One region of the Streptomyces sp. NPDC025273 genome, then DNA from elsewhere that is predicted to be linked to it. Evidence: riboswitches for the same ligand, from Rfam matches in the RefSeq annotation. Region 1 holds a riboswitch; the other holds the start of a gene.
The links. Region 1 has a riboswitch for thiamine pyrophosphate ahead of thiO (glycine oxidase ThiO). Riboswitches for the same ligand answer to the same signal wherever they lie in the genome.
Positions count from the first base shown of each region.

Region 1 (6,954 bases):
CCCTGCGCGACGCGCGGGCGCTGGGCCGGGATCCCTACCCGGCGCTGCGCCGCCGCAGGCTGCTGCGCTCCGCCCGGCAGGCACGGACGGTGGCGGAGATCGGCTCCCTGGAGCTGGCGGACCCCCGGCTGGCCGCCCTGCTCGACGGATACGCCCTGGCGTACGGCCTGGACCCCCGTCACGCACCGGCCGCCGCCGCCCTCCTGCCGTACATGGAGGAGACCTTCGGCAGCTGGTACGTCGCCGGGGGGATGCGGGCCCTCGCCGACGCGGTGTACGAGCGGTGCCTGGCCCGCCGTGTGACGTTCGTCTTCGGTGCCGAGGTGATCCGGGTGGCCGAGAAGGACGGCCGGGCCGCCGGCATCGAGCTGGCGGACGGCGAGAGCGTGGAGGCCGACCACGTGGTCCTGGGCGCGCAGCCGCGCCCCGCGCTGTTGCCCGGTCAGGAGTGCTGGCCCGGCGGGACGTCCGGGGAGCTGCAGGGCGTGGAGCACCGCCGGATGCCGGGCCGCTTCCTGGTCCTGCTGTCGCTGCGCGGTGCCCGGGAGGCCGGTGCCGCGCACCGGACCGTGGTGCACCCGGCGGACGGGGCGGCGGAGCAGGAGGCGGTGTTCGGGGGCCGGACCGCGGAGCGGCCCACGGTGACGGTCCTGCGTCCGGACGACCCCGCCACCCGCCCGGACGAGAAGCACGAGGCGGTGACCCTGATGGCGACGGTCGCGCCGCACGGTCCGGTCGACTGGACGGATGCCGCGCTGTGCGAGCGGTTCGCGGACACCCTGATCGGCCGGGCTGCCGAGGCCGTTCCCGGCCTGCGCGAGCGGATGATCCGCTCCGAGGTGCGCACCCCCGCCGACACCGCGGCCGACACGGGCGCCGAGGGCGGTTCGGTACCCGCTCCCGCGCTGGCGGGAGCGGACGGCGCCTGCCTGCACCCCGGGAACCGCACCCCGCTGCCCGGCCTGTATCTGGCGGGCGGCTGGTCACATCCGGGCGGCGGACCGGCCCATGCCGGGATGTCGGGGGCCCTGGTCGCCGGACTCGTCGTGGAGGGCGACGGCTTCCGCGGTTCCCGGTGAGCCGCGGAGCGCACGTCGGCCGCCGGACGGCCGGTCAGTAGCGGTACTGCTCGTTCTGACCGGTGTCGTATCCGTTCCCGTACGGGGCGGGCCGGACCGGTGCCTCCGGGGGCATCGGGGGGTACTGCTCGCTCTCGCGCTGCTGCGGGACCCAGACGCCGCCCGGCGGGGTGTCGGAGGCGTACGGGTCGGCGTAGGCGTCGGTGGGCTGCTGCCCGCCGTCGTAGCTGTCGTAGGCGTTGCCCTGGCTGTCGTACGAGGCGTACGGCCCGGTGCCCGCGGTGGTGCCCGTCCCGGTGTACGGGTCCGAGTAGGCGGCGTAGCCAGCCTGTTCGGTGCCGTAGTCGTACGCCCCGGTGGCGTAGCCGTCCTGGCCCTGGTAGGTCTCCTGGCCCGGATAGGCGTCCTGGGCCTGGTGGGCGCCCTGGGCGCCGTAGGGGTCCTGGGAGGGCTGCGCATAACCGGCGTACGGGTCGTAGGCGGCGTACTGCGGCTGCTGTTCGTTCTGCTGCTGGTCGTTCTGCTGCTGGTCCTCACCGCCCCGGGCGGTGTGGCCCGCGTCGGTGTAGATGCCGTACTGGCCGGTGTCGTCCGGCAGCGGCTGCGGTTCGTATACCGCGGAGGCGGCGCTCCCGGCGGCCTGCGGGGCGGCTTCCTCGTACTCCAGGTCGGAGACCTGGAGCGTGGGCTCCCTGGTGGCGGACCGCTCGCCGCCGGCGCGGCGACGGCGGCTGGCACCGGGGCTGCCGCCTATGGCCCAGCCGGTGGAGAAGCCCTTCCGGAAGGAGAGCGTCACATACGTCTGGCCCGTCGCGAAGGCGATCGCGCCGAGGGCGATCACCAGCACGGAGGGGATCAGTACACCGAGGACCACACCGAGGAAGCCGGCGAAGGCGAGCAGCCGCCAGCGCAGGCGTGCCTTGTACTGCAGCAGTACCTCGCCCAGCAGCCACAACGCCACGATGCCGAATGCGATGTAGAGGACCGTCCAGCCCACGCCCGCCCCCTCCTACGGCCACCGCCCCGGTAGGTGGCGGGTACGGCCGGTCACGACTGCTTGTGCAGTCCGAGATTCTCGTAGATCTCGAGCGTCGCCGTCGAGTTGTTGAGCGTGATGAAGTGCAGCCCCGGGACACCCTCGGAGAGCAACTTCGCGCAGAACTCCGTGGCGAACTCGATGCCAATGGAGCGTACAGCGGCGGGGTCGTCCTTGGCGGCGAGGATGCGGTCTTTCAGCACCGGAGGCAGGGATGCGTTGCTGAGCTGGGCAAATCTTTCCAGCTGTTTGACGCTGGTGAGGGGCATGACCTCGGGGATCACCGGGGTGTCGCAACCCGCAGCGACCACACGGTCACGCATCTGCAGGTAGCTTTCCGGATGAAAGAACATCTGGGTGATCGCGTAGTCGGCTCCGGCGCGGCACTTGTCCACGAAATTCCGGATGTCGGAGTCCCAGTCGGCCGACCGGGGGTGCATTTCGGGAAACGCCGCGACGCCGACGCAGAAATCGCCGGATTCCTTGATCAGCCGGACCAGGTCTGCGGCGTACCGCACCCCCTGCGGATGCTCGACCCACTCGCCCATCGGGTCACCCGGCGGGTCTCCGCGCACGGCGAGGATGTTGCGGATCCCGGCGTCGGCGTACTGCCCGACCATGTTGCGCAGTTCGGCGACGGAGTGGTCGACGGCGGTGAGGTGCGCGACCGGGGTGAGGGTCGAGTCGGCGGCGATCTGCTGGGTCGCCCGCACCGTCCCGGCACGGGTCGAACCACCGGCCCCGTACGTCACGGAGACGAAACTCGGACGTACCGCCTCGACCCGCCGCAAGGCGTTCCAGAGGTTCCGCTCGCCCTTCTCGGTCTTGGGCGCCCAGAACTCGAACGAGTACGAGGTCTTGCCCGTCGCGAGCAGCTCACGCACGGTGCGGGCGTGATCTGTCCTGGTGGAAGGTGTGCCAAGGGCCATACTGGGAGGTTAACCAGGGCTCGGCGGTACCCCAACCGGACGGTGCGATTTGACCGGGAATAGGACGGTTGTTGTCCACCCTTCGGACAGCGGCCCGGCGGACCCGGCCCCGCGGGCGACCGGCCCCGCGGGCGGTCCGCCCCACGCTCCGGCTCAGACCGCTCGTGCCCGGACACGCGCGGCGAGTGCCGCCGCCGCCCCGGCCGGGTCGTCCGCCTCGGTGATCGCCCGTACGACGACGACCCTGCGCGCGCCGGCGTCCAGCACCTCGTCCAGGTTGCCCGCGTCGATCCCGCCGATGGCGAACCACGGACGCGGCTGTCCGAGCGAGGCGGCGTAGCGCACCAGGCCGAGGCCGGGGGCGTACCGGCCCGGCTTGGTCGGGGTGGGCCAGCAGGGGCCCGTGCAGAAGTAGTCGACGCCCGCCTCCGCGACGGCCGCGTCGACCTCGGACTCGGCGTGGGTGGAGCGGCCGATGACCACGTCGTCGCCGATGACGGCGCGGGCGGCGGGCACCGGCAGATCGCCCTGCCCGAGGTGCAGCACGTCGGAGCCGATGGCGTGGGCGATGTCGGCCCGGTCGTTCACCGCGAGCAGCTTGCCGTGGCGCTTGCAGGCGTCGGCGAACACCGCGAGGTGGTCGAGCTCCTCCGCGGCCTCCATGCCCTTGTCGCGCAGCTGGACGATGTCCACGCCCGAGGTGAGCACGGCGTCGAGGAATTCGGGCAGGTCGCCCTGCCGCTTCCGGGCGTCCGTGCACAGGTAGAGCCGGGCGTCGGAGAGCTGCGGGCGAGGCGTGGACATGTGGTGTTCCCCCGTCGGTACATCGGTGGTCGCTGTGTCGGTCCAAGCCGTGAGCGGAGTGCGGGCCGTGTCGGTCACGGCCCGCACTCCGCTCACGGTCGTACGGTCAGACGGCGAGCGCCTGGGCGCGGCGCTTCACCTCCGTACCGCGATTCTCACTCAGGGCCTGCGCGGGTGTTCCGGGCAGGCTCGGGTCGGGGGTGAAGAGCCAGTCCAGCATCTCTTCGTCCTTGTAGCCGTCGTCCCTCAGGAGCGTCAGGGTCCCTGCGAGGCCCTTGACCACCTTGTCGCCGTCGATGAAGGCGGCGGGCACCTGGAGCGTCCGGTTCTCACCACGTCGTACGGCGATCAGCTGGCCCTCCTTGACCAGCTGGCGTACACGCGTCACCTCGACATCGAGCATTTCCGCGATGTCGGGAAGGTGGAGCCATGCGGGGACGAGAGCATCGATCTTTGCGTCAATCTCGGTCACAGGGACAAGCGTGCCATCCCGGACCGGCGGCCGGTAGCCGGGCCGACCGTACGGGGACACACCGTGCCCTCAGAGCGTCGCAGATCTCAGCGGCACGGAGGAGTCCGCGGCACGCACCGGATCGATCCGTGCCCCGGCCTCGACGAGCTTGCGCCCCTGGGCGAGGTCGCGCGGCCGGCCGACGGCCAGCACCGCCACCAGCACGCCCGCACGCAGCCAGCAGACCGTCCAGGACGCCTCGGCGGGGTCGCCGCGCCACAGCAGCGTGTCGGCGCCGGAGTGGTGGCCCGCGTACTGCACGAAGCGGCCGAACTGCTCGGACCAGAAGTAGGGCACCGGGTCGTACGTACGCGGCCGGCCGTCGGCTACGGCGGCGGCGACCGTCCGGGGTCCCTGGAGGGCGTTGTCCCAGTGGTGGACGAGCAGCCGCTCGCCGTAGCGGGCGGAGGGGAAGGAGGCGCAGTCGCCCACCGCGTACACGTCCGGCACCGAGGTGCGCAGGGAGCCGTCGGCGGTGACCGAGCCGTCCGGACCGAGTGCGATGCCGGAGCCGGCCAGCCAGCCGGTGGCGGGCCGGGCGCCGATGCCCACGATCACCGCTCCGGCGGGGATCACCCGGCCGTCCGTCAGGTGCACGGCTCCCGGTTCGACGCGTGCGACCCGGGTGCCGGTGAGCAGTTCGGCTCCGCTCTCGGCGTACCAGGCGGCCATCGGGGCGGCGACCTCGGCGGGCAGGGTGCCCGCCAGGGGGCGGTCGGCGGCTTCGACGACGGTGACCGCGCAGCCCGCGGCGCGGGCCGTGGTGGTGAACTCGGCGCCGATCCAGCCGGCTCCGACGACCACGACGTCGTGCCGCCTCTCCAGGACGGGCAGCAGCCGCTCGGCGTCGTCGAGGGTGCGCAGCAGATGGACGCCGGGCACGCCCTGCGAGCCGGGCAGGACGACGGGTTCGGCTCCGGTGGCGAGGACCAGGACGTCGTACGGGACGGGCCCGTCCGGAGTGTCCAGCTCGTGCGCGGCGGCACGCAGGCCGGTCACGTCCAGGCCCAGTCGCAGGGCGATGTCCAGTGCCTCGAAGTCGATGTCGAAGGCGGAGTCCTCGGCCTTGCCGAGCAGGACCGCCTTGGACAGCGGCGGGCGGTCGTACGGCTGGTGCGGCTCGGCACCGATCAGGGTCACGGTGCCCGTGAAGCCCCGTTCACGCAGGGCCACGGCCGTCTGCACCCCGGCCATGCCCGCGCCGACGATCACGACACGGCGTGGCCGCTCTCCCGCTGTCCGGTCCCGCGTCTGCTCGCTCACCCGTCCACCCTAATCACCCGACGCGCCGTCAGGCGGGGAGCTCCTCCACCACGCTCGTCCCGCTGCCTTCCTGGGACTCCCACTCCCACCGCTCGTCCAGTCGCACCCGGCCGTCGGGAAGCTCCGTGACGGCCGAGACGCAGTGCCCGCCCGAGGTCGTTCCGTCCCGCTTCAGCTGCACGTACCGGAAGTCCAGCGTGTCCGCGTCCCGGGTGCCGACGAGATGCCCGCGGACGACGTCACCGCCCGCGTACTCGGCCCAGATCCGCCCCTCCTGCTCGTGGTACGTGAACCGGGTGCGGGTGCCGACCTGGCCGGGGGCCTGGTCGGCTACGGGTGCGAGGACGAGTCCGTCGAGTGAACGGGCCACAGTGGCTGCTCCCTTACTGGCCGTGGGCGGCGGGGTCTAGGCTGGCCACCGTAAGGCACTCGCGGGAGCCCGGACGCACCGGGCTGAGAGGGAGGCTGACCGGCCTCCGACCGTACGAACCTGATCCGGGTCATGCCGGCGAAGGGAGGGGCTGGACGCCCATGCGCAGCTGTGGAAACACCTCCGACGTCCTGGTCGTCGGGGGCGGAATCATCGGTCTGGTGACTGCCTGGCGGTCGGCCCAGCGCGGCCTGTCCACGGCGGTGATCGATCCCGGCCCCGGCGGCGGGGCCGCCGGGGTCGCGGCCGGAATGCTGGCCGCCGTCACCGAACTGCACTACGGCGAGCAGATGCTGCTCGGCCTCAACGTCGCCTCCGCCGCGCGCTATCCGGCGTTCGTGGCCGAGCTGGAGGAGGCCACGGGTCAGGAGACCGGCTTCCGCACCTGCGGCACGCTGTCCGTCGCCCTGGACTCCGACGACCGGGCGCATCTGCGGGAGCTGCACGCCCTGCAGCAGCGTTCGGGGCTGGAGTCCGAGTGGCTCAGCGGCCGTGAGTGCCGCCGCCTGGAACCGATGCTCGCCCCCGGGGTGCGCGGCGGGCTGCGGGTCGACGGCGACCACCAGGTGGATCCCCGGCGGCTGGCCTCGGCCCTGGTCACCGCGTGCGAGCGGGCCGGGGTGGTCTTCCACCGGGTCTGGGCACAGCGGCTCTCCGTCGCGGGCGGCCGTGCGACAGGGGTCGTCCTGGCGGACGGTACGGAGACGTCCGCCGGTCAGGTCGTCCTCGCCGGCGGCAGCCTGAGCGGCCGGCTCGAAGGACTGCCCGAGGCGGTCGTGCCGCCGGTCCGCCCGGTCAAGGGGCAGGTGCTGCGGCTGGCCGTGCCGCCCGCGTACGCCCCCTTCCTCAGCCGGACCGTGCGGGCCGTGGTGCGCGGCAGCCACGTCTACCTCGTGCCCCGC
Region 1 covers NZ_JBEZYP010000001.1:938,819-945,772, reverse strand. The annotation lists gene AB0F38_RS04170 (NAD(P)/FAD-dependent oxidoreductase) at 1-1,079, shown strand, start outside; gene AB0F38_RS04165 (hypothetical protein) at 1,114-2,076, opposite strand; gene metF (methylenetetrahydrofolate reductase [NAD(P)H]) at 2,127-3,044, opposite strand; gene thiE (thiamine phosphate synthase) at 3,198-3,848, opposite strand; gene AB0F38_RS04150 (Rv2175c family DNA-binding protein) at 3,955-4,320, opposite strand; gene AB0F38_RS04145 (FAD-dependent oxidoreductase) at 4,390-5,622, opposite strand; gene AB0F38_RS04140 (hypothetical protein) at 5,651-5,992, opposite strand; TPP riboswitch at 6,044-6,156, shown strand; gene thiO (glycine oxidase ThiO) at 6,154-6,954, shown strand, end outside.

Region 2 (6,954 bases), on a different contig from region 1:
GAGCTCACCTCCCGCCTCGAGGAGCGCAAGGGGATCAACGCCCCCCTCGTGCCGCTCGCCGTCGGCGGCGCCGCCATGGTGGTCGCCGGCTACGTGCGGGACGCGGAGGGCGCCTGGGTCGCCATGGCGCTCACAGCTCTCGCGGTCCTCGTCTGGCGGATGACGGAGTCACCGGAGGGCTACCTCAAGGACGTCACGGCCGGTGTCTTCGCCGTGTTCTACGTGCCGTTCCTGGCGACGTTCGTCAGCATGATGCTCACCGCGGACGACGGTTCGTGGCGGGTGCTGACCTTCCTGCTGCTCACGGTGGTCGCCGACACGGGTGCGTACGCCGTCGGCTGGCGCTTCGGCACGCACAAGCTGGCACCTCGCATCAGTCCCGGGAAGACCCGCGAGGGCCTGTTCGGCGCGATCGGCTTCGCGATGGCCGCCGGTGCGCTGTGCATGCAGTTCCTGATCGACGACGGCAGCTGGTGGCAGGGACTGCTGCTGGGCCTCGCCGTAGCCGCCAGCGCCACGCTCGGCGACCTGGGCGAGTCCATGATCAAGCGGGATCTCGGCATCAAGGACATGGGCACGCTGCTGCCGGGCCACGGCGGCATCATGGACCGGCTCGACTCACTGCTGCCGACCGCGCCGGTCGTCTGGCTGCTGCTGGTGCTGTTCGTCGGATCCGGCTGAACAGGTTCCGTGGGCATGCTGCCTGACCTGCGGTTTTTCGAGTGAGGGTCCGTTGTCCACAGGGCGGCGGGCCCTCACTCGTATGTCTGCGACACTTGAAGAACCATGCCTAAGCCCGGAGAACTCCAGTTTGTCGCGCCCCGCGGAGCCAAGCAGCCGCCGCGGCACCTCGCCGACCTCACCCCCGACGAGCGCAAGGAAGCAGTCGCCGCGACCGGCGAGAAGCCCTTCCGCGCCAAGCAGCTGTCGCAGCACTACTTCGCGCGGTACGCGCACCGGCCGGCCGAGTGGAGCAACATCCCGGCCGGTTCACGGGACAAGCTCGCCGAGGCGCTGTTCCCCGACCTGATGTCCGTGGTGCGCCACATCAGCTGTGACGAGGACACCACCCGTAAGACGCTCTGGAAGCTGCACGACGGGACGCTCGTCGAGTCCGTCCTCATGCGCTATCCGGACCGGGTGACGATGTGCATCTCGTCGCAGGCCGGGTGCGGGATGAACTGCCCGTTCTGCGCGACCGGGCAGGCCGGCCTCGACCGCAATCTGTCGACCGCCGAGATCGTGCACCAGATCGTGGACGGGATGCGGGCGCTGCGCGACGGCGAGGTCCCGGGCGGACCCGCGCGGCTGTCCAACATCGTCTTCATGGGCATGGGCGAGCCCCTGGCCAACTACAAGCGGGTGGTCGGGGCGATCCGACGGCTGACGGATCCGGAGCCGGACGGCCTCGGACTCTCGCAGCGCGGGATCACCGTCTCCACGGTGGGCCTGGTGCCGGCCATGCTGCGCTTCGCCGACGAGGGCTTCAAGTGCCGCCTCGCCGTCTCGCTGCACGCCCCGGACGACGAGCTGCGCGACACCCTCGTCCCCGTCAACACCCGCTGGAACGTCCGTGAGGTCCTGGACGCGGCGTGGGAGTACGCGGACAAGTCCGGCCGCCGCATCTCCATCGAGTACGCGCTGATCCGCGACATCAACGACCAGGCCTGGCGGGGTGACCGGCTGGGCCGGCTGCTCAAGGGCAAGCGGGTCCATGTCAACTTGATCCCGCTGAACCCGACGCCCGGCTCCAAGTGGACCGCCTCGCGGCCCGAGGACGAGAAGGCGTTCGTCGAGGCGATCGCCGCCCACGGTGTGCCCGTCACGGTCCGGGACACCCGCGGCCAGGAGATCGACGGAGCCTGCGGCCAGCTCGCCGCCTCCGAGCGTTGAGACTCCGGTCCGGCCCGGTGGGCCCGGGCCGTACCGGCCGGGCGGAGCCCGGTGCGCGGGGCCGGTACGGCCGGTGCACCGGGCTGATCCGGCCGGTGTAGCCTGGTCCGAAAATCAACTTCATATTCCGACAGGGGAGCGCCACAGCGCTGAGAGTGCGGCACCGAGGACAGGTCGGCCGCAGACCCTCTGAACCTCGCCCGGGTCATTCCGGGTAGGAAGTTCGGACCTTACTCAAGCTGTTGCGCCCTGCCCGCTCACCGAGTGGGCGGGGCCGCGTCTCTTCCTGGTCACGCCCAGGAGGAATCACACATGAACACCACCACGAAGTACGCCGCGACGGCGCTCGCCGCCGCGCTCGGCGTCACCGTGCTCGCCGGCTGCGGCGGCTCCGACGACGAGCCCGAAGGCTCCGGGCGCTCCCGGACCGTCACCCTGGTCAGCCATGACTCCTTCAACGCCTCGGACTCCGTCCTGAAGGCGTTCACGAAGGAGACCGGTTACAAGATCAAGGTGCTGAAGAGCGGCGACGCGGGCGCCGCGCTCAACCAGGAGATCCTGACCAAGGGCTCCCCGCGCGGTGACGTCTTCTTCGGCGTCGACAACACGCTGCTCTCCCGCGCGCTGGACAACGGTCTGTTCACGCCGTACGAGGCGAAGGGCCTCGACCGTGTCGCGGCCGACGCCCAGCTCGATGCCACCGGGCACCGGGTCACGCCCGTGGACACCGGCGACATCTGCGTCAACTATGACAAGAAGTATTTCGCGGACAAGAAGCTCGACCCGCCGCAGTCCTTCGAGGACCTGCTGAAGCCCGCGTACAAGAACCTCCTCGTCACCGAGAACGCCGCGACCTCCTCGCCCGGCCTCGGCTTCCTCCTCGGCACGGTCGCCACCTACGGCGAGACCGGCTACCAGGACTACTGGAAGAAGCTGAAGGACAACGGGGTCAAGGTCGTCGACGGCTGGGAGCAGGCGTACAACGAGGAGTTCTCCGGCTCCGCGGGCGGCAGGAAGACCAAGGCGGACCGGCCGCTCGTCGTCTCCTACGCCTCCAGCCCGCCCGTCGAGGTGCTGTACGCCGAACCGCAGCCCACCGAGGCCCCCACCGGGGTCTCCACCGGCACCTGCTTCCGTCAGATCGAGTTCGCCGGCCTGCTGGACGGCGCGAAGAACGAGGCGGGCGGCAAGGCGCTGCTGGACTTCCTGATCAGCAAGCAGTTCCAGGAGGACATGCCGCTCAACATGTTCGTGAACCCGGTCGCGAAGGACGCCGAGCTGCCCGAGCTCTTCACGAAGTTCGGTGAGACCGTCGGCAAGCCGGCGACGGTGGCGCCGGAGAAGATCGCCAAGAACCGTGAGCAGTGGGTCCAGTCATGGTCCTCGCTCGTCGTGAAGTAGCCACCCCGCCCGCGGTCAGGGGCAGGGGCGACGCGCGTGGGAACGCGGTGCGGTTCGGCCTGATGGCCGTGCCCGTCGCGTTCTTCGCGCTGTTCTTCGCCTACCCCGTCGTCGCGATCGTCGGCCGGGGTCTCAGGACGGACGGCGTCTGGCAGTCCGGCCGGATCGGCGAGGTGCTGAGCCGGCCGGACATCCTGGACGTCCTCTGGTTCACGACCTGGCAGGCCCTCGCCTCGACCGGGCTCACCCTGCTGATCGCGTTGCCCGGCGCCTACGTCCTCGCCCGGTTCGACTTCCCCGGCAAACACCTGCTGCGTGCCGTCGTGACCGTGCCGTTCGTCCTGCCGACGGTCGTCGTGGGTACGGCGTTCCTGGCGGTGCTGGGGCGCGGCGGGTTCCTCGACGAGCTATGGGGCGTCCGGCTCGACACGACGGTGTGGGCGATCCTGCTCGCCCACGTGTTCTTCAACTACGCGGTCGTCGTACGGACCGTCGGCGGCCTGTGGGCGCAGCTCGACCCCCGCCAGGAAGAGGCCGCCCGGGTGCTCGGAGCCGGACGCCTCACCGCCTGGCGGCGGGTGACCCTGCCCGCTCTGGCCCCGGCCGTGGCAGCCGCGGCCCTGATGGTCTTCCTCTTCACCTTCACCTCCTTCGGAGTCGTCCAGATCCTCGGCGGCCCCGCGTACTCCACGCTGGAGGTGGAGATCTACCGGCAGACCGCCCAACTGCTGGACCTGCCGACGGCCGCCGTGCTGACCCTGGTGCAGTTCGCCGCGGTCGGCGGGGTCCTCGCCGCACACGCGTGGACCGTGCGGCGCAGGGAGACGGCGCTCAAGCTGGTCGACCCGGCACAGACCGCCCGCCCGCCGCGCGGCGCAGGGCAGCGGGTGCTGGTCGGCGGGGTGCTGCTGACCGTCCTGCTGTTGATCGTGGTGCCGCTCGGCGTGCTGGTGGAACGCTCCCTGGACACCTCCGGCGGCCACGGGTTCGGCTTCTACCGCGCCCTGCAGTCCGCCGAGGCGAGCGGCTCCACCTTCCTGGTCCCGCCGCTCGATGCCATCGGGAACTCGCTGCGGTACGCCGTCGTCGCCACCCTCATCGCCCTCGTGATCGGCGGTCTCGCCGCAGCGGCCCTGACCCGGCGGGCGGGACCTCTGGTGCGCGGCTTCGACGCGCTGCTGATGCTGCCGCTCGGGGTGTCCGCGGTCACCGTCGGCTTCGGCTTCCTGATCACGCTCGACGAACCGCCGCTCGATCTGCGCACGTCCTGGATCCTCGTACCGCTCGCACAGGCGCTCGTGGGCGTCCCCTTCGTCGTACGCATCATGCTGCCCGTCCTGCGGGCGGTCGACGGCCGGCTGCGGGAGGCGGCGGCGGTGCTCGGTGCCTCGCCGCTGCGGGCCTGGCGCGAGGTCGACCTGCCGCTGGTGCGCCGTGCGCTGCTGGTGGCCGCCGGCTTCGCGTTCGCCGTGTCGCTCGGCGAGTTCGGCGCGACCGTGTTCATCGCACGTCCCGACAACCCCACCCTGCCGGTGGCGGTCGCGAGACTGCTGGGACGGTCCGGCGAGCTCAACTACGGACAGGCGATGGCCCTCAGCACGATCCTGATGATCGTCTGCGCGGTGTCGCTGCTCCTGCTCGAACGTATCCGCACCGACCGATCCGGGGAGTTCTAGAGATGCTGGCACTGGAGTCGGTCACCGTCCGCTTCGGGGAGCGGACCGCCCTGGACTCGGTGGACCTGGAGGTCGCCGACCACGAGATCGTCTGTGTCCTGGGACCGAGCGGCAGCGGCAAGTCGACACTGCTTCGGGTCGTCGCCGGGCTCCGGCGGCCGGACGGCGGACGGGTGCTCCTGGACGGTGCCGACCAGGCCGCGGTGCCCGTGCACCGGCGCGGGCTCGGCCTGATGTTCCAGGACCATCAGCTCTTCCCGCACCGGGACGCCGGCGCGAATGTCGCGTTCGGACTGCGGATGCGCGGGGTCTCCCGCGCGGAGCGCGACCGCAGGGCCGACGAACTCCTCGACCTGGTCGGCCTGCCCGGCGCCGGACGGCGGGCGGTCGCCGCCCTGTCCGGCGGCGAGCAGCAGCGCGTGGCCCTCGCCCGGGCGCTGGCACCCCGCCCGAGACTGCTGATGCTGGACGAACCGCTGGGACAGCTGGACCGGAGCCTGCGCGAACGGCTCGTCGTCGAACTCCGCACCCTCTTCGGCCGGCTGGGTACGACGGTGCTCGCCGTCACCCACGACCAGGGCGAGGCCTTCGCCCTCGCCGACCGGGTGGTGGTGATGCGGGAGGGCCGGATCGCCCAGGCGGGCACCCCGCTGGAGGTCTGGCAGCGGCCCGCGTCCGCTTTCGTCGCCCGTTTCCTCGGCTTCGACAACGTGGTGGAGGCGACGGTGACCGGCACGGCCGCCGACACCGTCTGGGGCAAGGTGCCGGTGCCGGACGGTTCGCCCGGGGGCCGGTGCGAGCTGCTGGTGCGGCCCGCCGGGGTGCGGATCGGCGGGCCGGAGGACGGGCTGCGCTGCACCGTGGGCCCGCGCGTCTTCCGGGGCCACCATGTCGCCGTGACCCTGTACCCCGGCGGCGGGCCCGCCCTGGAGGCGGAGTGCGGACTGCGAGAGACCCCGCAGGAGGGCGCCGTGGTCGGCGTGACGTTCGACGCGGCGGAGACCGTGGTCCTGCCCCCGGCCGGCCCGCGCTGACACGACGCCGGGTGCGCACGCGTGGTCCACGCGGCCCTGGGGCGCATCGGCCGACAGGGCCGTCACCTCGTCAGCGGCAGCGCCGCCAGCTCCGCGATCACCCAGGTCAGCGGGGCGAACACGATCAGCAGCACTGCCGCGCGCAGGGCCGTGGCGGTGCGCAGGGCGGAGGCGGGAGCGCCCATACGCCACAGGGTCTCGGCCGTGCGGGCCCGGGCCTGCTTGGCCTCCAGCGCGGAGGTCAGCAGCGTCGCCGTGGTGCAGCCGAGGACGAGTACGGCGCCGAGCGCGGTGAGCGGGCCGAAGGGACGCGGGCCGCCGGTGTACAGCACCGAGGCCGCGATCACCCCGGACACCACCGCGCAGACCACTCCGAGCGGGCGCCCGACCCGGGACGCCTCGTCCATCAGGACCCGGCCAGCCAGCAGCCGCACGCCCCCGGGGCGCACGGCCTGGAGCAGCCGCCCGCACAGGTGGGTGAGGCCGGGACCGGCCATGGCCAGACCGATCGCGGTGAGGGTCCAACCGGCCAGCACGCTCGCCGGGGTGGAGTCGAGCCGCCCGGGCAGCGGGAAGGGGCTGCCCGCCGAGCCGCGGCTCGCGTACGCCTCGACCGCCAGGCCGGCCGCGGTGAGAGCCACGCCCCACGGCAGTCCCGTGGGCGAGGGAGCCGGGGCGAGCAGGTCCTCGGTCTCCTGGGTCGCGGAGGGCGCGGCCGGCCGGGAGCGCAGCGCGAACGCACTGGCCGCCGCCGAGACCAGCGGTACGAGGGCGAGCAGGGTGAGCGCCGCGGCGAGCGGCAACGGCGTCCCCGCGCCGAGGAATTCGGCCGCGCCGCCGTCGAAGGGCAGTCCGGTCAGATCGCCGCGGAGGTGGAGGAAGAAGAGCAGCGCCACCATCGAACCCAGCGTGGTGGACACCGCGGTGGACGCCGCGGCGAGCGCGGTCAG
Region 2 covers NZ_JBEZYP010000020.1:37,399-44,352, reverse strand. The annotation lists gene AB0F38_RS26755 (phosphatidate cytidylyltransferase) at 1-681, shown strand, start outside; gene rlmN (23S rRNA (adenine(2503)-C(2))-methyltransferase RlmN) at 787-1,893, shown strand; TPP riboswitch at 2,016-2,132, shown strand; gene AB0F38_RS26745 (thiamine ABC transporter substrate-binding protein) at 2,206-3,294, shown strand; gene AB0F38_RS26740 (iron ABC transporter permease) at 3,357-4,970, shown strand; gene AB0F38_RS26735 (ABC transporter ATP-binding protein) at 4,973-6,004, shown strand; gene AB0F38_RS26730 (hypothetical protein) at 6,067-6,954, opposite strand, start outside.
Region 2: linked by a shared signal. The riboswitch ahead of AB0F38_RS26745 (thiamine ABC transporter substrate-binding protein) and the one ahead of thiO (glycine oxidase ThiO) in region 1 are both predicted to bind thiamine pyrophosphate.